DNA from 3 places in the Providencia sp. 6390 genome. Region 1 is predicted to be linked to each of the others. Evidence: riboswitches for the same ligand, from Rfam matches in the RefSeq annotation. Region 1 holds a riboswitch; each other region holds the start of a gene.
What was found. Region 1 has a riboswitch for thiamine pyrophosphate ahead of thiC (phosphomethylpyrimidine synthase ThiC). Riboswitches for the same ligand answer to the same signal wherever they lie in the genome.
Positions count from the first base shown of each region.

Region 2: another riboswitch for thiamine pyrophosphate. It lies ahead of thiB (thiamine ABC transporter substrate binding subunit); the one in region 1 lies ahead of thiC (phosphomethylpyrimidine synthase ThiC).
Region 3: another riboswitch for thiamine pyrophosphate. It lies ahead of thiD (bifunctional hydroxymethylpyrimidine kinase/phosphomethylpyrimidine kinase); the one in region 1 lies ahead of thiC (phosphomethylpyrimidine synthase ThiC).

Region 1 is NZ_JBYVYL010000014.1:19,554-27,373, reverse strand. It holds gene AC3Z9T_RS20725 (ABC transporter permease) at 1-670, shown strand, start outside; gene AC3Z9T_RS20720 (ABC transporter permease) at 657-1,475, shown strand; gene AC3Z9T_RS20715 (ABC transporter ATP-binding protein) at 1,475-2,491, shown strand; gene AC3Z9T_RS20710 (HAD family hydrolase) at 2,512-3,174, shown strand; TPP riboswitch at 3,238-3,348, shown strand; gene thiC (phosphomethylpyrimidine synthase ThiC) at 3,536-5,485, shown strand; gene thiE (thiamine phosphate synthase) at 5,469-6,107, shown strand; gene AC3Z9T_RS20695 (HesA/MoeB/ThiF family protein) at 6,170-6,928, shown strand; gene thiS (sulfur carrier protein ThiS) at 6,916-7,116, shown strand; gene AC3Z9T_RS20685 (thiazole synthase) at 7,119-7,820, shown strand, end outside.
Region 2 is NZ_JBYVYL010000007.1:203,613-211,432, reverse strand. It holds gene AC3Z9T_RS15675 (prepilin-type N-terminal cleavage/methylation domain-containing protein) at 1-455, opposite strand, end outside; gene AC3Z9T_RS15670 (thymidylate synthase) at 707-1,558, opposite strand; gene lgt (prolipoprotein diacylglyceryl transferase) at 1,627-2,526, opposite strand; gene ptsP (phosphoenolpyruvate--protein phosphotransferase) at 2,746-4,992, opposite strand; gene rppH (RNA pyrophosphohydrolase) at 4,997-5,530, opposite strand; TPP riboswitch at 5,644-5,741, shown strand; gene thiB (thiamine ABC transporter substrate binding subunit) at 5,802-6,806, shown strand; gene thiP (thiamine/thiamine pyrophosphate ABC transporter permease ThiP) at 6,782-7,820, shown strand, end outside.
Region 3 is NZ_JBYVYL010000001.1:565,108-572,927, forward strand. It holds gene brnQ (branched-chain amino acid transport system II carrier protein) at 1-346, opposite strand, end outside; gene yidA (sugar-phosphatase) at 560-1,375, opposite strand; gene AC3Z9T_RS02765 (helix-turn-helix domain-containing protein) at 1,474-1,857, opposite strand; gene mgrB (PhoP/PhoQ regulatory lipoprotein MgrB) at 2,444-2,575, shown strand; gene AC3Z9T_RS02775 (amino acid permease) at 2,772-4,154, shown strand; gene pagP (lipid IV(A) palmitoyltransferase PagP) at 4,317-4,892, opposite strand; TPP riboswitch at 5,321-5,411, shown strand; gene thiD (bifunctional hydroxymethylpyrimidine kinase/phosphomethylpyrimidine kinase) at 5,465-6,262, shown strand; gene fbaB (class I fructose-bisphosphate aldolase) at 6,307-7,356, opposite strand; gene yegS (lipid kinase YegS) at 7,403-7,820, opposite strand, start outside.

The sequences.
Region 1 (7,820 bases):
CTTGCAAGCTTTTGAAAACACCCTGTGGTTATCGATTATTTGTAGTGTCATTGGCTTACTAGTTTCAGCAGTAACGGCATTTTCAATTTATAAAATGCAGGGCAAAGTACGTAGTATGATGATCTCTTTCACCACCATGGCGAGCAACTTTAGTGGAGTACCGTTAGCCTTTGCTTTTATTATTATTTTAGGGTTTAACGGTGCAATAACGCTACAGCTTAAAGCGTGGGGGATTATTGAGGATTTCAATATTTACAGTGCCAGTGGGCTGATGGTTCTGTATATCTACTTCCAAATCCCTCTAGGGATTTTACTTCTTTACCCTGCATTTGATGCTTTAAAACCCGAGTGGGAAGATGCCGCCAAAACGATGGGGGCCAGCAAGTTTTCTTATTGGTGCAAAGTGGGCATCCCTGTCATTGCTCCTGCATTATTGGGGACATTTATTATCTTAGTCGCCAATGCAGTCGGTGCTTATGCAAGTACGTATGCACTGACAAGCGGTAATTACAACCTTGTGACCATCCGTATCGCTAGCCTTGTCTCAGGGGATCTCTATTTAGAACCCAATATGGCTGCTGCGTTATCGGTACTGCTGATCATGATCCTTGGTTTTATCACTGCGATCCATCATTGGCTGCTAAAACGGAGCTACCATGCCAAGTCATAGTCTCACAACAAAAAACAGCCATAACTCAGGGCTTTGGTTGCACAAATTGATTCTGATTAGTGTGGCAAGTTTGCTTGCCTTACCGATTGTTGCAACATTTGTTTATTCGATTGCAACACAGTGGGGAGCCACCATATTACCTGATGCTTTGTCTTTAAAATGGTATCTACAACTGTGGCAAGATCCGCGATTCTTGCTCGCTTTTGGGCGCTCATTGGTGATTTGTTTCGGTACATTACTAGTCAGTACTTTAGTTATCTTACCAATGACATTCGCTGTGTTCTATCGATTCCCTAAACTAAAAGGATTGATGGACTTATTGATTATCCTTCCATTTGCGATCCCACCTGTCGTTTCCTCCGTTGGGTTATTGCAAATTTTCGCCGATGAACCTTTTATGTTAGTTGGTACGCCGTGGATCCTGATTGGAACTTACTTCACCATCACATTACCTTTTATGTACCGCGCGCTAGCAAATAGTTTCCAAGGTATTAACTTGCATGACCTGATGGATGCGGCACATTTGTTAGGAGCAAGTACTTTTAAAGCCTTTTTATTGATTATATTGCCAAATATCCGCAAAGGATTATTAGTTTCCTTGCTGATTTCATTTTCATTTTTAATGGGTGAATTTGTGTTTGCCAATATTTTAGTCGGCACCCGTTATGAAACGCTACAAATCTACCTATTCAATATGCGTCAAACCAGTGGTCACTTTACCTCTGCGTTAGTGATGTCTTATTTCCTATTTACCTTGCTACTGACTTGGCTAGCGACTCGTATGAGCCGTTCTGGAGATGAATAATGAGTTATGTGATTGCTGAAAATTTGAGTAAATCATTCGGCCCAAACCAAGTGTTCTCGAACATTCAATTTACCATTGAAAAAGGTGAATTTATTACCCTATTAGGGCCAAGCGGCTGTGGAAAGTCGACATTATTGCGTTGTATTGCGGGTCTTGAACAACCTGATAATGGTGAGCTTTATATCAACCGCAAAAATATTACCCAACAAGCCGCCCAACAGCGCGGCGTGGGTATGGTGTTTCAAAGTTATGCACTGTTTCCAAACATGACCGTTGAAGACAATATTGCCTTTGGTTTAAAAATGCGCAAAGTGGATAGCAGCGAACGCAAGAAAGCGGTTGCTGAAGTGATAGAGATGGTCGAACTACAGGGTAAAGAACAACAATTCCCTCATCAACTTTCTGGTGGTCAACGTCAGCGCGTTGCCTTAGCTCGTGCGTTAGTGATGAAGCCACAAATATTATTACTTGATGAGCCACTTTCTGCACTGGATGCACGTATTCGTAAACACTTGCGCCAACAGATCCGCCATATTCAACGCGAACTTAAGCTTACCACTATTTTTGTTACTCATGATCAAGATGAAGCGATGATCATGTCTGATCGCATCTTTTTAATGAATAAAGGGGCAATTATCCAGAGCGATACGGCTGAAAATATTTACACTCAGCCGGCAAGTGAGTTTGTGGCCCGTTTTATGGGTAACTATAACCTTGTTGAAGCCGACAAAGCCAATGCCTTATTGGGGCTTAATTTACAAGGCACACTCGCTATTCGCCCTGAATCCATCTATGTTAAAGAAGCAGGACGTCACTATGGCGATCATATTTCACACCCTGTTGATGCCATCATTCTCGATCATCAGTTGTTGGGCAATATTATTCGTTACTCAGTTAATACCCAAGCGGGTAATATGACAGTCGACTTACTTAACCGCTCGTCAGAGCGTTTATTTGAGCCAGGCACACGCCTTGAGTTAATGTTTAATAAAAATGAAATTCGTGCGCTCAGTTAGCAGCAATAGAAAGGAACACAATGCAAAACAAATTGGCTGTTTTTGATTTAGATGACACCTTAATCGAAGGAGATAGCAGCGTATTGTGGACTCAATACCTGTGGGATAAGCAAGTGATTACTGACCCTCGTTTTGTTGAGGCCGACAAACAGATGATGGCTCAATATAATGCAGGCACGCTTGATATGGCGACTTACCTGCGTTTTAGCTTACAGGCGCTATCAGGTATCACCGTTCAACAAATTGATCTGTGGCTAGACAATTTTATCGATGAGGTGATCGTCCCACGCATGTACCCTGACGGGATCCGCACCCTAGATCACTATCGGCAGCAGCAGATCCCAATCATTGTGATCTCCGCAACGGTTTCATTTATTGTCAAAAAGATCGCTCAACGCTTTGGTGCTGACGTGGCTATGGGTATCGATATCAAACAACAAAATGGTTGCTACACCACTGAAATTGAAGGTATTCCAACCTTTAAGCAAGGCAAAGTTAAACGTCTATTACAGTGGATCAGCCACCAGCCAATCACCGATGCCTATTGTTATTTTTACACCGACTCTACCAATGATCTACCAATGTGCCAATTTTCCGATGAAGTGTTTATTGTCAATGGCGATCAAAAACTACAGCAAGCCGCCGCAGAAAATAACTGGCGACAGTATACGTGGCAGCTTTAGCCTTAACCAAATATTATTAGCGTACAAGTAAGCTTGTAGTTTTTATAAAGCTAATTATACTGGAACTTCTTGTCGGAGTGCTCAGTGATTCAATCACGAGCTGAGACCGTTAATTCGGGATCCGCGGAACCTGATCGGGTTAATACCTGCGAAGGGAACAAGAGTAATCTTTTAGCGTCCAATTTTGGTTATTTCGCCCTCACATTTAGGTTGATGAAAAAACGAGCAACACGGCGAAACTAACAACACAGCAAAATTAAAACGCAACGTCTTACCATTACTCCATCCGACTCCAGACAAGCAACTTTCTTACGATAAACCAGAGCAATATATTTGCTCGTGACAATGTCAGGAAATTGCTATGTCCCAAAATAATGTTATCCCTACGACCGATCTTTCGCCAAAAGCGGCACCTGCGCGTACGCGTAAACAACAACGTGATGCAGCTGAAGACTTCATCAATACCATTTCTGGTGTTTCATTTCCGAATTCACAACGCATCTACCTGACGGGTTCAAGGGATGATATTCAGGTTCCTATGCGTGAAATCCAGCTATCTCAAACCTTAGTCGGTGGTGATAAAGACAACCCGCAACTTGAAGATAACGAGCCAGTCCCTGTTTATGATACATCAGGCCCTTATGGTGACCCAGCTTCCGAACTGAACGTTCATAAAGGATTAAATAAAATTCGTGAGACTTGGATACGCGAAAGAAATGATACCACCCAAGTTGATAGTCTCAGCTCTGACTTTACCCAACAGCGCTTAGCCGATGCAGGACTAGATCATTTACGTTTTAATCATCGCCCACAGCCTTTAAAAGCAATCGCTGGTCAGTGTGTAACTCAACTGCACTACGCACGCAAAGGTATCATCACCCCAGAAATGGAATTTATTGCCATTCGTGAAAATATGGGGCGCGAGCGTATTCGCGGTGAAGTATTACTTCAACAGCACCCTGGCCAAGGCTTTGGCGCTAATTTACCTGAAAACATTACCCCTGAGTTTGTTCGCCAAGAAGTAGCAGCAGGCCGCGCCATCATTCCAGCCAACATCAATCACCCTGAATCTGAACCGATGATTATTGGTCGTAACTTTTTAGTCAAAGTGAACGCCAATATCGGTAACTCATCGGTCACTTCTTCCATTGAGGAAGAAGTTGAAAAACTGATTTGGTCGACGCGTTGGGGCGCAGATACTGTGATGGATCTGTCTACTGGTCGTTATATCCATGAAACTCGTGAATGGATTTTACGTAACAGCCCTGTGCCAATCGGTACTGTTCCTATCTACCAAGCGTTAGAAAAGGTGAATGGTGTTGCTGAAAATCTCACATGGGAGATGTTCCGCGATACACTACTTGAACAAGCAGAGCAAGGTGTCGACTACTTTACGATCCATGCAGGCGTACTATTGCGTTATGTCCCCATGACTGCAAAACGTCTGACAGGTATTGTTTCTCGTGGCGGCTCGATTATGGCGAAATGGTGCCTATCACATCACCAAGAGAACTTTTTATATGAAAACTTCCGTGAAATTTGTGAGATTTGCGCCGCTTATGATGTCTCACTGTCACTCGGTGATGGATTACGCCCCGGCTCTATTCAAGATGCCAATGATGAAGCGCAATTTGCGGAGCTACATACATTAGGCGAGTTGACTAAAATCGCTTGGGAATACGATGTTCAAGTGATGATCGAAGGCCCAGGGCATGTACCCATGCAAATGATCCGCCGCAACATGACTGAAGAATTGGAACACTGTCATGAAGCACCTTTTTATACACTCGGCCCACTCACCACCGATATTGCACCGGGTTATGATCATTTCACATCGGGTATTGGTGCGGCAATGATTGGCTGGTTTGGTTGTGCAATGCTGTGTTATGTCACGCCGAAAGAACACTTAGGGCTACCGAATAAAGAGGATGTCAAACAAGGACTGATTACTTACAAAATAGCCGCTCATGCCGCCGACCTTGCTAAAGGCCACCCCGGTGCACAGATCCGTGATAATGCGATGTCTAAAGCACGTTTTGAATTCCGTTGGGAAGACCAGTTCAACCTTGCTTTAGATCCTGACACGGCACGTGCCTATCATGATGAAACGCTACCGCAAGCTTCAGGCAAAGTAGCGCATTTCTGTTCTATGTGTGGGCCTAAATTCTGCTCGATGAAAATCTCACAAGAAGTTCGTGATTATGCGGCAAAAAAAGAAGCTGGCATGGAACAAATGTCTGAAGCATTCCGTGCTCATGGTAGCGAGCTGTATCACAGTGCAGAGGTAATGACTGATGAAAAAATTGCCTAACACGCCTTTCCCACCCACAGAACAGCATCTCGGTTTATACCCTGTTGTGGACTCTGTTGAATGGATCGAACGCCTGCTCAATGCAGGTGTTACCACCATCCAATTGCGCATTAAAGACAAACAAAATGATGAAGTCCGTGATGAGATCCAACAAGCCATTGTGCTAGGAAAACAACACAATGCACGATTATTCATCAATGATTATTGGCAATTAGCCGTTGAGCTTGGGGCTTATGGCGTTCATCTAGGACAAGAAGATCTTGAGACAACAGACCTTGTAGCGATACATCAAGCGGGGCTGCGCTTAGGTATTTCAACACATGATGAACATGAGCTCGCTATCGCTAAATCAGTGCGCCCTTCTTATATCGCAATGGGTCATATTTTTCCTACCGAAACCAAGGCGATGCCATCATCACCGCAAGGGTTAGCAACACTAAAATCGATGGTTGAGGCAACCCCTGATTATCCCACAGTGGCTATCGGAGGGATCTCTATCGATAAGGTACCAGCCGTTCTCGCTACTGGAGTGGGTAGTGTCGCGCTAGTTAGCGCGATTACCAAAGCGGATGACTGGCTAGCAGCGACAAAAACCTTATTGCAGCTGGTGGAAAATCACTGATTACCTGGATCAGGCCGATCGTTTGTTTCATCAAGCCGATCGGTTAATTCAAGGAGCATATCATGTTAAATGATCACGAATTTATGCGTTATAGTCGTCAGTTATTGCTCGAAGATGTTGGTCCTGAAGGACAAGCTAAACTCAAAGCGAGTAAAGTATTAATTGTTGGGCTAGGAGGCTTAGGCTCTCCTGCTTCGTTGTATTTAACGGCAGCGGGTGTCGGTGAATTATGGCTTGCCGATCACGATGAGTTGCATATTTCTAATCTGCAAAGACAAGTGCTTTACAGTAGCAATAACATTCCACAATCGAAAGCGAAACTCGCTGCTGAGCGCCTCCAGCAGTTGAACCCTTTAGTTAAAACACATGTTCTACAACAAAAACTCGATGCTAAAACCTTACTGCCTTTAGTTAGGCAAGTCGATTTAGTACTCGATTGTTGCGATAACATGGCAACTCGTCATGCAGTCAATGCAGCATGTGTCATCGCTAATACAACATTAGTGAGTGGTAGTGCGGTCGGTTTTGGAGGGCAATTGATGGTACTTGAGCCCCCATTCAATAACGGTTGTTACGCCTGTTTATACCCAGACCAAGAAGAGCCTCAGAGAAATTGTCGTACCGCAGGTGTGCTTGGCCCTGTTGTCGGTGTGATTGGTACATTGCAGGCATTGGAAGCCATCAAGTTACTGATTGGGTTACCTTCATCGCTCAGCGGTAAATTACGTTTATTTGATGGTAAAAATCAACAATGGAATACATTGCAACTGACACCTTCTGTTCAATGCCCAGTCTGCCGAGAAGAAACATGCGCCTTGTAATTAATGACCAACCGATGGAGTTTACGGCTCCATTATCGGTGACTCAATTGTTAGTGGCTTTAAAACAAAATACAGCAGGTACTGCGCTAGCCATTAATCAAGTCATCATTCCACGTCATCAATGGGATTCACATCTGGTGAATGACCAAGACAATATTTTACTGTTCCAAGCCATTGCAGGGGGCTAAACATGTTAACAATTGCAGATGTTACTTTTCAATCACGCCTTTTTACTGGTACGGGCAAATTTGCCAACCCGACACTGATGCAAGATGCTATTTCAGCATCGGGTAGCCAATTGGTGACGATGGCGATGAAACGTATCGATTTACGTGGCAGCAATGATGGTATTTTAAAACCATTACAAGAAATTGGCGTGAAGTTATTACCGAACACATCCGGTGCTAAAAATGCGCAAGAAGCCATTTTTGCAGCTCGACTTGCTCGTGAAGCACTAGGCACTCGTTGGGTAAAACTGGAAATCCACCCAGATGTGAAATATTTACTCCCCGATCCCATTGAAACACTGATTGCAGCTGAACAACTGGTCAAAGAAGGCTTTGTTGTTCTTCCTTATTGTAGTGCCGATCCTGTTCTTTGCCGCCGCCTCGAAGAGGTGGGCTGTGCAGCAGTAATGCCTCTCGGTTCACCAATTGGCACCAACAAAGGGCTAGCGACCAAAGAAATGCTACAGATCATCATTGAACAAGCGACTGTTCCCGTGGTGGTTGATGCGGGTATTGGTGCACCAAGTCACGCACTTGAAGCTATTGAAATGGGTGCAGATGCAGTACTAGTCAATACCGCCATTGCGGTTGCTAAAAACCCTGTTCTCATGGCTGAAGCATTTAAATTAGCACTTGAATCTGCTGAATTTGCGCGACTTGCAGGG
Region 2 (7,820 bases), on a different contig from region 1:
TTACTGCAACCTCTTATTCGACCTGCTGCTGACATGAATACTGTCATCTGCCCAAAATCGTTGATCAGCTCAATACGAAAAGCATGACTGGTTCCTTGTTTTCCATAGAGATCAACTGATGTTCGAGTTGCTGATTTCATGCCAATATCTTTAAATTGCACCGATGACAATGTTGCAATCTGTTGGTTAGTTCCAGCCTCTTTGATAGTGACCGCCCAATCACCCTGTGTGTGGCTAATCAATAAAATACGATGTTGGTTTAAGTAAATGCTTTCCATCAAATGGCTATAAATGAATACGGCAACCTGCCGTGTAGCATCAATTAAACGGATACGTTGTTGCTGTTGCTGCCAACCATATAAAGCAGGCAATAAGGCCAATGAGCAGATAAATATCACAACCAATACTTCGATCAGCGTAAATCCTTTTTCCTGTTCTTGAATTTGCCAGCCCATCTATCACCGCCACCTGTTCGTAAAATATGCGTCTGATAATGTCAGCAAAATAGAGTAAGAATAGAAAAAAAGAAGGCTGTTGCGTGACGTTTCGCATACAGATGCAAGATTTGCATATAATCAATTGTGTTTTAGGAGTGGGCTCGCAAAAAGCTAGAACGAGCAGAAAAAAAGATAACCAAACAGTTCAAAAAACGATAAAAAGAGCCAAGGCAGAGCATCACCTTGGCTTTCTAGAGAAACATTAAGCACTATACCGTGAATGGGTACTTAATCGCTTCATGGCATTGGTAGCCCTCGAGGGAAAAATCATCGGTGGTTACCCACGTTTCTAGATCTTCTAATGTTTTGATTTGAGGGTTGATAGTTAATGATGGAGACGAAAAAGGTTCACGTTTTAGCTGAACATCACGCATCAGTGGCAGTTGATTTTCATAAATATGTGCATTCACAATTTTATGATATGCCTTACCTGGTTTATGACCAGTAATCCGTGCCATCAAAGCGAGCAGCACAAAACATTGCACTTGGTTAAAATTCAAGCCAAGCGGCACATCACAACTACGTTGATAGGAGGTCAGATGAAGAGTATCACCGAGGAGTGAAAAAGTATGGGTATGCATGCAAGGACGCAGACACCCCATATCAAATTCACCAGGATTATAGAAAGTAATTATCTCAGCGCGGTCATCAATACCATTTTTTAAATTATTAACCACTTTTTTAAGTTGGTCGAGGTGTGAACCATCAGGCCGTTGCCATGAACGTCCCTGAACACCATAAACCCGCCCCATATCGTCTTCACCTTTGCGATGTGGGTTATTTAACCAAGCTTGGTTATCATTAGCATTTGCGTTCCATGTATTACAACCGATTTCACGGAATTGGGCCGCATTATCATAGCCACGTAGATAGCCTAGTAACTCTGCGATCGCAGCCTTATAAAAGCTTTTTCGAGTGGTTATTAGTGGAAATTGATTATTTGCCACATCATATTCAAGGTCTGCATTAATGACAGTTAAGCAACGAACGCCGGTACGCTTGTTTTCAACCCATTGGCCTTCATTAATGATGCGTTGGCATAACTCTAGATACTGCTTCATAGTGATTCTCTTGCGCTATAAGCAACGGCAGCATCAAATATCAACCACCGTCACCTTATTATGTTCATTTACTTACTTGGTTGTGCTTTATTATCGGGCTTATGAGCAGGAATGTTTTTACCGTACTTATAGGCCCACACAATCATTAGAATTCCAATAATAATCATTGGGATAGACAGAATTTGACCCATACTGATACCACCAAATAGGCCTAACTGAGCATCTGGCTGTCTAAAGAACTCAACAATAATGCGGAAAGCACCATAACCAATCAGGAACAAACCAGAGACACTCCCCATTGGACGAGGTTTACGCACAAATAAATTAAGGATCAAGAACAACACGATCCCTTCTAAAAACATTTCATAGAGCTGTGATGGATGGCGAGGAAGCACGCCATATTGCTCTAAAATAGGCAATAAAGATGGGTCTTGTGCTGCAAGTTGAATGTCTTCGCTACGTGAGTGAGGGAATAGGAATGCCCAAGGCGTATCCAGAGTTACACGACCCCATAACTCACCATTAATAAAGTTACCAATGCGCCCCATACCTAGCCCAAAAGGGATCAGTGGTGCAACAAAATCGGAGACTTGCAAGAAACGGCGGCGAGTACGATGTGCAAACCATACCATTGCACAGATTACCCCAATCAGGCCACCATGGAAGGACATCCCGCCATCCCAAACTTTAAATAAATAAAGCGGATCCTCAAGAAAAACAGGAAGGTTGTAGAAGAAAACATACCCTAGTCTTCCACCTACAAAAACACCTACAAAGCCAATATACAGTAAATTCTCAACTTCGTTTTTTGTCCAACCGCTATTCGGTTTACTTGCGCGGCGGCCTGCCAGCCATAACGCAAAAACAAACCCTACAAGATACATAAAGCCATACCAGTGCAATGATACTGGCCCAATTGAGAACATTACGGGATCAATTTCCGGAAATGCTAAGTAGCTGTTACTCATCGTTCCCCACTTTATTTGTTAATCGAAAATCATTTTAGGTTGCTGAAGAAATGGGATAAAAGTGTGATTTTCCCTATTAAAATTATCAGCCAAAAATCAGTAAATTGGTTTTCTTTGTTTATTGCACAAACCCTAACGGCTGCTGACAAACAGGGACTATTTGTTAATAGTCAGATTGCGCATCATAACATAGCTTATGCGAAGGGAAAGTAAGACAGATTAGATCCCACCACGAACAAAACCACCAAGCCCATTTTTTTCCATAAATAGACTAATTATTTGCCGAATGTTATCACTCGTTTCTGCTGCTAAAATTTCAGGAAGCAGCTTTTCAACTTTACCTGCATGAAGGCCACGAATAAGGTATTTCACTCTAGGAACACTTCTCCCACTCATGCTTAAAGAGCGGTAGCCAAGCGCAATCAGCGCCATCACCCCAAGAGGTTGTCCTGCCATTTCGCCACATACACTAACCGCCAAATCCAGGCGACGGCACTCTTCATTAACTTTAGCCAAAAATCGCAGCATCGATGGGTGTAAATTATCGTAAATAGCAGCAACATGGGTATTATTACGATCAACCGCCAGCAGATATTGAGTTAAATCGTTTGTGCCAATTGAAATAAAATCTATACGTTTTTTTAACTCTGGAAGGAGAAACAATAAAGAGGGAACTTCAAACATCACCCCTATTTTTGGCATTAATAGCGTTTGCCCTGTCGCCAAACAGACTTCATCATTGGCTCGCTTAATTAATCTAAGCGCTTCATCCACCTCATTGATACTAGTGATCATCGGTAACAATATGCGTAGATTTTGTGTCTCAATATTTGCGTGCAACATTGCTCTAAGTTGGATCAAGAAAATTTCAGGTTGATCTAACATCACACGGATCCCACGCCAACCTAAACATGGGTTTTCTTCACTGATAGGCATATAAGGCAGTTGTTTATCAGCACCGATGTCTAATGTTCTAAGCACCACAGGTTTATCAGTAAATAACTGCAACACTTCTTGGTATAGTTGTTTTTGTTCATCTTCTGATGGAAAGCCATTATGTAACATAAAAGGCAACTCTGTACGATAGAGTCCCACACCATCTACAGCCACATTGATTTGTTGCTCATAACGAGGACTTAACCCTGCGTTAAGGTGAATATGAACCGACTCACCATTTTTTAATGTCGCGTCTTGCTCGAGCGCCCCTTCAGCTAACTGACTGAGAACATTCTCCTCAGCAATGATTTGCTTGTATTCTTGGACGATAATATTTTCAGGCTCAATGAAAACTTCACCACGATAGCCGTCTAGGATCAGAAAACGGTTGTGAAGCAATGAGGGGTCAATATCCGCTCCCATAATCGCAGGGATCCCCATTGCTCGAATCAAAATAGCCGAATGTGAATGTGTCGCACCATCACGTACAATCACCCCAACAAGTTGTTCAAGTGGCATGTCTGCCAACACGCTAGCACTTAACTCATCGGCAACTAAAATAAAACTTTCAGGCCATTGATCAACTGACGTCAAACTATCATCTAAATGAAATAATAAACGTTGCCCCAAAGCTCGGAGATCGGCCCCTCTTTCTCTCAGATACAGATCGCGCAAACGAGAAAATTGTTCGACATAATCCTCAATAACTGTTTTAACTGCCCATTCAGCCACTGAGCCTTGCTCAATAGCGTCAAATAAACGTTTTTTTAATTGTGGATCATGAAGTAAATGGTTATAGAGATCGAAAATTGCTGCGCTTTCTTTTTGCGAGTTGGCAATAAAGCGCTTGCTCAGGCGTCGACATTCTGAGGCAGCATTTTCAATCGCAGTGATAAGCCGTTGCTTTTCGATATTTTGATTGAGTGCCGTCGCTTCACAAATACTCTCTAAGGAAGGCTGTGAGCTATCTTGCCAGCCATAAGCCATCACAATGCCTTGAGAAACAGGGAGTGCTTTCAGGCGGCTCTGGCGATATTGCCCGAATACCCCTTTAGCTTGTGCCTGAGACAATATGACCGCCAATTGCATGGACAAGGTCACCATAAACGACTCTTCAGTTTCACTGAAGAAACGTCGTTCGTGTTGCTGAACAACCAATACACCCAGCAGTTGACGTCGGTAAACGATAGGCACACCAAGAAAAGCTTTTAGACGCTCTTCTTTGAGTTGAGGGAGATATTTAAATTCAGGGTGCTCGCGAATATCAGCAAGATTGAGCATTTCAGATTGACGGCCGACAGCGCCAACAACACCTTCATCAAATCCAAGGCGAATAGCGATCCCGCTAGGTTTTTTCAACCCGCGGGTTGCCATTAAGTAGTAACATTGACGTGAATGGTCAGCTAAGTAAATAGAGCAAACATCAGTCTGCATAGCATTACAGGTTTCGTTTACCAAAACCTCTAACGCTTCAGTTAAACTTGTCGCCATGGCGACTTTTTCAACAATTTCACGTAGACGCGTCAACATGATCTTACCTTGCTCCGCGCCTACGATGATTAAACGCAGGTCTTTGTGCTGGTTTTTGTTCCTGTAGAGGCATCACAACAGGTGCGAATTCCTTCATCACGCGGCGATAGACCTCACGCTTGAAAGAAACCACTTGCCTAACAGGGTACCAATAACTCACCCATCGCCAGCCATCAAATTCTGGCGATTTACTGCGCTGAACATTTATATCGGCTTCATTACATTGCAGTTGTAGTAAAAACCAACGCTGTTTCTGCCCGATACAAACAGGTTTTGTATCCCAACGCACCAAACGCTTGGGTAATTTGTAACGCAGCCAATTGCGCGTTGAAGCTAACAACCTAACATCTTTACGCTGTAGGCCCACTTCCTCGTACAACTCACGGTACATAGCCTGTTCTGGCGATTCACCGGGGTTAATCCCCCCCTGTGGAAACTGCCATGAATGTTGACCATAGCGGCGGGCCCATAAAACTTGCCCTTGCCGATTACAAATTACAATTCCTACATTCGGGCGGTAGCCATCATCATCGATCACCAGACTACCTCAATAACCAAATTTGAAAGATGGCTAATTGTTTCACACATACCCTAACTGGTAAACCTATATCAATAGAGTTTGCAGATATGCACAAAGGCACTACAATAGCGACTGTCTCAACGGGGTGCCAAAATTATATAGGCTGAGAATTAACCCGTAGAACCTGATCCGGGCAATACCGGCGTAGGGATTTGAGCTACCGTCAGCGTTTAACGCCATGGTTCCCTCTCAAATCCTGTGTAGCTTTTACTCTCACGCAGGAACAAAAATGTTAAAAAAATCACTCTTTGGCGCATTAATTACATTAACAACCGTTAGCTTTACACATCTCGCTTGGGCCGAAAAACCCACTCTGACTGTTTACACTTATGACTCTTTTGCAGCTGAATGGGGTCCCGGACCACAAATAAAAAAGAATTTCGAAGCACAATGTAACTGTGAACTAAAACTTGTATCACTTGGCGATGGCGTTGCCTTGCTCAATCGTCTTCGTATGGAAGGAAAAAAAAGCAAAGCTGATATCGTACTTGGTCTTGATAATAACCTGATTGATTCAGCGGAAAGTACGGGTTTGTTTGCCGCTGCCGATATCAACACACAAGCGCTGAAATTACCTATCGAATGGAATAGTTCAACGTTTATTCCTTATGATTATGGCTATTTTGCTTTTATCTACGACACAAACAAGATCCCTAACCCACCAAAAAGTATGAATGAGCTATTAAATAGCAATCAGCCGTGGAAAATTATTTACCAAGACCCAAGAACCAGTACCCCCGGGTTAGGCCTGCTATTGTGGATTGAAAAACTCTATGGTGATCAATCTGTAGATGCATGGAAAAAAATGGCCAACAAAACGTTAACTGTCACTAAAGGTTGGAGCGAAGCGTATGGGCTATTTTTAAAAGGCGAAGGTGATTTTGTTCTTAGCTATACCTCATCACCGGGCTATCAAATGTTAAACGATCACAAAGACAACTATGCTGCCGCTTTGTTTGAGGAAGGGCATTATATGCAAGTAGAAGTTGCCGCACGGCTCAAAAACAGCGCCCAACCTGAGCTCGCCAAACAGTTCTTACAGTTTATGTTAACCCCTGATTTCCAAAGTACATTACCGACGACCAACTGGATGTATCCAGTGATCGATATCCCCCTCCCAGAGGTATATAACTCACTACCGATGCCGAAAAAATCATTACAATTTAGTGCACAAGAAGTTGCGAAATACCGTCAAGAATGGGTTCGTTTATGGCAGTCAGCTGTCACTCGCTAATGAATAAATCGCTGATCCCAGGGGCACTGGCCTCTGGTTTGTTAATCACAGTTGCATTGCTCGCTTTCGGCGCATTGTGTATTTTTTCACCCGAAATAGCCATCGGTGATATTTTCAACGATAGCTACTTATGGCATGTCATTGGCTTTACATTTTGGCAGGCTTTTTTATCTGCTATATTTTCAGTTTTTCCCGCAATTTTATTGGCTCGCGCACTATTCCGCCGGCGCTTCATCGGGCGAACACTGTTGTTACGTCTTTGTGCCATGACATTAGTGTTGCCCGTTTTAGTTGCAGTATTTGGTATTTTATCTGTTTATGGTAAAACGGGCTGGCTGGCTCAACTCTATCATTTGATTGGGTTTGAATATCAATTTACTCCCTATGGCCTCAAAGGCATATTACTTGCTCACATATTTTTTAATATGCCATTAGCAACACGTATGCTCTTACAGTCGCTTGAGAATATTTCCATTGAGCAACGACAAATTGCTGCTCAATTAGGGCTTAACGAGTGGCAACAATTTCGCATTTTAGAGTGGCCTTATTTACGTCGGCAAATGCTACCCACAGCATCACTGATTTTTATGCTATGTTTTGCAAGCTTTGCGACAGTATTGGCTTTAGGGGGAGGGCCCGCGGCAACCACAATAGAATTAGCTATTTATCAGGCACTCAGTTATGATTTTGATCTTGGCAGAGCCGCCATTTTGGCCTTGATCCAACTATTTTTCTGCATCGGTTTAATGTTCTTTAGTCAAAAAATAAATAGCTTATTTTCAATTGGCCACAGCCAAAATAATTATTGGTATGATCCTGCTGATAACTATTTTCGTCGTATTCGCGATACCATCATTATCACAGCAGCAATATTGCTATTAATTCCACCTCTACTGGCGATTGTTTTAGATGGCTTAAATGGGCGACTATTTGAAGTACTAAGTCAATCAGCACTGTGGCAAGCCGCTTCAACCTCTCTATTTATTGCTATTTGTGCAGGTACATTATGTGTAT
Region 3 (7,820 bases), on a different contig from region 1:
CTTTCTCCACAAAACCTAAAGGAATGAACCCCATTTCAAATGCGGTATTGGTGACTCTAGGCATCGCAAATGTTGAGCCAACAATTAAATACAGGGCTACCCAAAAAATAACAGCAACCCATTTAGGTAAATCAACTGAAAGCTTTTCTCCTCGGCCTTTTACTGCAACAGTCACTAGTGTAATAAAAGGAAGAATAACGCCTGTGATAATGAAACCAAGTGATGTATTAAACCAATCTACCCCTGATTGGTAGCCTGCCATAGGAGGGAAAATAATATTGCCTGCACCGAGAAAGAGGGCAAAGACCATCATCCCAAGAATTATCATATCTTTAGTTGAAAACATGTTACTACCTGTTTGTAATGTTTGTTTTGTAATGAATATTTTTGTATTACAGTGTTTTTAAAGGCGTAGATAGTATCAAATTTCGATGGTAGCGTCAGACGCTAAAAGGTTATTTGACTTTAGCTAGTAGTGAAGCGATGGCATTATGGGGGATGGGTTGACTTTATATATTGCAGTTGGTTTGATTGGCAGTGAATAACACTGCCTATGGATTTATTGTTGGTTTATAAATTTATTTAGTGCGACAGCGACGCCATCTTCATTGTTAGTTGCAGTGATAAACTTGGCAATATTGCGAATATTATCGATCGCATTACCCATTGCTACAGGGATCTTGGCATATTGAAGCATTTGTAAGTCGTTATTTTGATCGCCAATACTCATCACTTTGTCTGGTGTAATAGCTAATTTTTCGCAAATCAGTTGTAAAGCAGCACCTTTACTCGCTGTTTTACTGGAGATCTCTAAAAAATAAGGGCTGGTTTTCATCAGCGAATAACTTTCAAAGGTATCTTCAGGAATATAACTAATACCAACACTGAGTTTTTCTGGTTGGTCAATCATCATAAACTTGGTGAATTTTAGGCTAGGATCCATTTCACTTGCAGGGCAATACACAAGAGGTGTATTGGTGAGGTAAGCATCATGAACGGTATAGTGGCTGATATGGCGGTTTGCCGTAAACATGGTGTTTTGTGCCAGCACATGCATATGCACGCCAACTTCATTAGCTAAAGATTCGAAGTATTGGTAGTCAGCAAAATCCAGCAGGTTTTCAATTAAATGCGTTCCATCATTGGCTTGATGGATAACACTGCCGTTATTGCTGATGCAATAGTCCGAAGCGTTGTCTAGGCCTAGCTGTTGAAGGTAAGGGAAGATCCCTGAAAATGGCCTCCCTGAGGCAAGAACTACATGGATACCGTTATGCTTTGCCTGTAAGACCGCATCTTTGACTGCTGGGGTGATTTGGTGCTGAGAGTTGAGTAGAGTACCATCTAAATCAATTGCTACCAGTTTGATAGACATCAACGCCTCCGTTTAATGATGTTTTTACTGAAGTACCTTACTCTATTTACACAAAATGTAAATTAGCCAAACATGAAAAGTATCACTTAGTGAAATACTTAATCATGGGTATGGCTTAAATGTAGTGGTTCTTTAACGTCTAGATCAATATCACTATTTTGCCTGAAATCAAACGGGGTTATCCCATATTCTTTTCGGAACATATAAGTGAAATGTGATTGCGAGCCAAACCCAAAATCTAGCGCGATGTCAAAAATAGATTGCTCGCTGTTTCTTAGTAGGTTCACTGCGCCTGCAAGACGGCGCTGGCGGATGTATTTACCTAATGAAATTCCAGTCACTTCTTTAAAGATCTTTTGCATATGCCATAGCGAATAGCCTGAATAGGCAGCAAGTTCTTCTAAATGGATAACTCGACCTAAGTGTTCTTCGATCCATTTACTTAAAGCATAGACGAGGGCTAAATGATTATCTTGTGGCATCTCAATTAATTACTGAAGTTGTTGACCTGTGCATGTGAAATTTTGTTCAAAACAGAAATATTTTAGTTAACTAGATGAGTTAAAGCACTATTCCTCAATTTTACGACTAAGAACAGTAGTAAAACATCTGCTGTCCGAACCCAAAACATGAGCACGCTACAAAAGGTAGGAAAATCCACTGTGTACCTGTAGTCACTCAGACCCCGAACAGATAAACATAGTTTTAGTATGCTGAAAAAATAAGCATTAATAACTCATGCATCAAATGGAGTAGCTGAAGTATACACAACTTCGTTTGAACATGACAAAGGCTGGTTGTGCGGTATTGACAGTAAATAGATGAAAAAAAAGCCAGTTAAGCCATTTTTATACTCATTAGCTGGAAAATTGAGCATAAATACGAAAATTGACATGAATTACGCATTTTCCTCAAATTTTGAAATAGCCATTGAAGTAAGCTTGAGGAGTTAGAAATTGCCCCCCATAGATTGGATGACACTTTGAGTTTTTAGAATTGACATAAATGACTGAAAACCAATAGCTAAATAATGTTTATGCTGAAGGAGATGTTGGGTTGAAATACAAATTGCTCATCGCTATTTTTGCCGTTTTCGGCTGTATTTTTTTATATCTGCTAGCGATGGATAGATTGTGTGATCAAGGTGGTGAAAACTTTATATTTGGAATATGTCAAATAACTGACTTATTACCGTTTTGAATTTGCCCTTTAATACGCCATACTGTGCTGCCTCTGTTTTTGTCACAACCTATCAATTTTTAATGAGATAGTGATCGCTGATCCAACAGAGAGCATCTTTAAGTAGTGTTGTTAATAACAAAATTCAAATAAACTTGTATGCTTAGCTCAATAATAGAGATAACAAGCAAGTAAATAGGATGATAAGGGTAAAGTTATGGCGCAAGAGCAGCAGACGCTAAAGCGTGGATTAAAGAATAGGCATATCCAGTTGATTGCTTTGGGGGGGGCGGTTGGTACAGGGCTGTTTCTCGGTATAGCAACAACCATTAAGATGGCAGGCCCTTCGGTATTGTTAGGGTATGCATTATGTGGGTTCATTGCCTTTCTGATCATGCGTCAGCTGGGTGAAATGATTGTTCAAGAACCTGTTGCAGGTTCATTTAGTCACTTTGCATTTAAGTATTGGGGTGGCTTTGCTGGCTTTCTATCGGGTTGGAATTACTGGTTTATGTTCATCCTTGTTGGGATGACAGAGCTTACCGCTGCTGGTGAATATATGCGCCGTTGGTGGCCTGACCTGCCGATTTGGGTTTCTGCTGCCGTATTCTTTATTGCAGTTAACGCGGTGAATTTAGTCAATGTTCGCTCTTATGGCGAAACAGAATTTTGGTTTGCGCTCATCAAAGTGATTGCAGTTATCGCCATGATTATTTTTGGTTGTTACTTGCTATTTAGTGGTAAAGGTGGCCCACAGGCCAGTATTACCAATTTATGGGAGCATGGCGGTTTCTTTGCTAATGACTTTATTGGGTTACTGATGGCATTAGCCATTATTATGTTCTCTTTCGGTGGGTTGGAATTAGTGGGGATCACCGCAGCTGAAGCGGAAGAGCCTGAAAAAAGTATTCCAAAAGCAATCAATCAAGTTGTTTATCGTATCCTTATTTTCTATATCGGTTCTTTGACTGTACTGTTAGCGCTTTACCCATGGGTTAACTTAGATGGTAAAACTAGTCCATTCGTTTTGATATTCCATGAATTGGGTGACATGTTAGTAGCTAACGCATTGAATGTGATTATTTTGATTGCGGCACTTTCTGTTTATAACAGTGCTGCATACTGTACTAGCCGTATGCTGTTTGGTTTGGCTCAACAACAAAATGCCCCAAAATTCCTTTCAAAAATTAACAAAGGTGGCGTACCTGTTATGGCACTGATTGTGTCTGGGATCGCAACATCGGGCGGTATTTTGATTAATTTTATCATGGAAGGTAAAGCATTCGAGCTACTAATGACACTGGTTGTAACAACACTAGTACTGAATTGGATTATGATTTGTGTCTCTAACCTAAAATTTAGAGCTGAAATGAACAGGCAAGGGATTGAAACTAAATTTAAAAGTATTTGGTATCCGTTCGGCAACTATTTGTGTTTAGCATTTTTAGCGTTGATATTAGTTATCATTTTAATGATGGATGGTTTAAGAATATCGGTTCTAATTATGCCAGTATGGATTGCAGTTCTATGGGTTGGTTACCAATTCTCAGGCGCTAAAAAACAAGAAAATGCTGACAAGAAAGCGCAAGTAACACATTAGGATCCTCTAAATAATTCGAGATGCAGCTAGGCAACAAGTGAACGTGGTCACTTATGCATTAACGAAAGGTGCCGCGACTTGTAGTATGAAGAGTATAGTGAATAAAATGGCCGGTGACATAATGCACACCGGCCATTTTTGATTTGTGAATATGCTAATTCATTACCATTGCCAACGTAACCATGCAAATAGCACATTACCGTTGTTATAAGTTCCTGGTATATAAGTCGCTTGTAATGATAGCTTGTCATATTCAACAGAAACCAGCGGAAGTGGTACTGGGATTGGAATATAATAGTAATCATCCCTTGCAGTCACACTTAATGTGAAACCTGCCCCCATTCTAAAGCCATCCAAATCACCTGGCACCCACATTTTTTGGAAACCATAGCCTACAATTGGCTCTACTTTATTATGTGAATCCATAAATGCCATGGCGTATAACGAATGCCAATCATTATCTTCATCGTAGCGATACTTACCTAGTCCAAAACCCCATGGGTTTTCATTATAGCTATCTGTTTTTTCTTTATCGTAAGTAAAGCGGTTATGCCATGTTAATACCGGAAGATATACTTCATATTGATCTGAATCCCACGTGGTACTGACATTTCGGGTAAATTTATCCCATAACCCCTCAGATGGCTGATCTGTTGAGGTCGATGAAGCTGTGCAGATAGAGGATGCCATCAAAAAGGTGGTTCCTACAGCTAGCTGCAATTTTTTGTTAACTCTCATTGTAAATCCGACTCAGGTTAATGCACGTTTTATGTTATAGGTTTAAATATTAATTGTGAGAATGAATATTATTTCTCACGAAACGCTATGCTTACTAATTATTTTAGATTACCTAGAAGTGATATAACAGCACTAATTTAGTTTATCTAATAGTGGAGTTTATCTGAATTGTGTGGGATTTGGGTTTGAAGAATTTCATTCTCTCGTATGATTTGCTTTAAGCAAACAAGAAATTCTATGGTGTAAAGATTTTCAGCAGCTGGTTGACAATTATTCCTACTTACAAAGTGGATATCAGCCTTTTACTTTGTTCGATGAAGTTGTTGGGAAGGAATAAATCCCGCTTAGATCTTCCACAGAATTTTTTGACTATTACACAGTGATTTTGTAGGGGTTTTTTGTGAAAAAAAGTGCGATACTAATCAAGTAGTTTTGGCTCGGGGCGTCGATGAAGACTGAGAAGCACCCGTATCACCTGATCTGGATAATGCCAGCGTAGGGAAGTCGGAAGCGTCAGTGATAACCCTTCCTATATGACCGCTCCTTACCCTGTGCTTGAGGAGTGACATTTCATGAGAATCAATGCGTTAACTATTGCTGGGACCGATCCATCGGGCGGTGCAGGGGTCCAAGCTGATTTGAAAACATTTTCAGCGCTCGGCGCTTATGGCACTAGTGTGATGACAGCATTGGTTGCACAAAACACTCACGGTGTACAATTAGTACATGAACTACCTGATAGTTTTGTGGCTGCGCAACTTGAATCCGTCCTTAGCGATGTGCGTATTGATAGCGCTAAAATAGGCATGTTATTTAATCAAAAAGTGATTGAAGTCGTCGCTCAAGCGCTAAAGCAATATCCTATTCCATATGTGGTTTTAGATACGGTAATGGTTGCGAAAAGTGGTGATCCATTGCTACTTCCTGATGCAGTTGATGCGATGAGGAGTGAACTGCTACCACTAGTTTCATTGATAACGCCTAATTTACCTGAAGCAGCAGCATTGCTTGATGAGCCTGTGGCTCATACAGAAAGCCAAATGTTAGACCAAGGCCATCGGTTACTTAAAATGGGTTGTAAGGCGGTGTTAATGAAAGGAGGGCATTTAAGCGACAACGAAAGCCCTGATTGGTTAATTACTCTTGAAGGTGAATGGCGTTTTACCTCACCGAGAGTCAATACACGCCATACGCATGGAACAGGCTGTACATTATCAGCAGCATTGGCTGCCTTGAGGCCACGTTTTGTTGATTGGCAAACGACAGTTTCTGAAGCAAAAGCTTACTTACAGGCAGCATTAGAACAAGCAGATAGTTTAGAAGTCGGCTCAGGTATTGGGCCTGTACACCATTTTCATGCATGGTGGTAAGAAAGCAAAAAGCCCTCAAATATTGAGGGCTAATTAAAGAAGGTTTAAGCAATAGTGACTTCTTTACTGAGGTAAACATCTTGTACGGCATTAATCAGTGCTACGCCTTCTTGCATTGATTTTTTGAAGGCTTTACGGCCTAAGATCAGCCCCATTCCACCTGCACGCTTATTGATAACAGCAGTGCGTACTGATTCACTTAAGTCATTCTGCCCAGCGGCGCCGCCTGAGTTAATCAATCCGGCACGTCCCATATAGCAATTAGCTAATTGATAACGAACCAGATCAATCGGGTTATCTGTTGTCAGCTTTGTGTAGACGCGTTCATCAGTATGACCAAATCCAACGGCTTTATAGCCACCGTTATTTTCAGCCATTTTTTGCTTCACAATATCAGCGCCAATAGTTGCTGCAATATGATTAGCTTGTCCGGTTAAGTCCGCACTAGAATGGTAATCAACACCATCCTTTTTAAATGCGGGGTTACGTAAATAGGCCCACAATACAGTGACCATACCTAGTTCATGTGCACGTTCAAATGCGGCAGAGATTTCTTCAATTTGACGACGTGATTCAATTGAGCCGAAATAGATGGTAGCTCCTACAGCAACAGCACCCATTTCAAAAGCTTGCTCGACGCTCGCGTATAATGTTTGATCGTATTGAGCTGGGTAACTGAGTGTTTCGTTATGATTTAGTTTCACTAAAAATGGAATTTTATGTGCATAACGGCGTGAAACGGAAGCCAGTACACCATAAGTGGAAGCAACACAATTACAGCCAGCCTCAATTGCGAGTTCAACAATGTTTTTAGGATCGAAATAGAGTGGGTTTGCCGCAAATGAAGCTGCTGCAGAGTGCTCAACACCTTGGTCGACAGGAAGGATAGAAAGATAGCCTGTACCCGCTAAGCGGCCATGATTAAACAAGGTTTGCATTGAGCGAAGAACACTATTGGGGCGATTATTGTCGATCATGACACGGTCAACAAAGTCAGAGCCCGGTAAGTAAATATTTTCACGAGGAATGGTTTGGCAACGATGGTCTAAAAGAGTGGATGCTTCGGAACCTAACAGCTTGGCAATATCAGTCATGACTTCCTCCATTTAACAAAAGTCTAGGGGATGTTAATCATTAAATTTAAGATAACAAGCCACATTGAGGTGGTAACCGGCAGTGGATCGCTTCAGGTAGTAATTCGAAGGTGAATGTTTCACCCGAAAGGGGTTCTCCGTCTAAATTAAACACCATTTTATGCGGCGAAGAAATTTTTACCCAACAAGTTGTTTTTTCAATTAAATGCTGATTTTTCTCACTAGAGAATAAATTGCTCAGTAAAGCAGGGATCACATCACGAGCGGGAACAACCAGTAAATTTAATTGACCGTCGTTGATTAAGGCATCAGGAGTCAGCAATTGTCCACCTCCGGCTTGCCTACCATTACCGACAGCAACGACTAACGTTTCGCCTTCCCAACTAAAATGTTCAGTTTCAATTTTGCAGGTATCGGTTTTGAGTGTATCAGGGCGCAGCAATCCATTAATCACATAGGCTGCA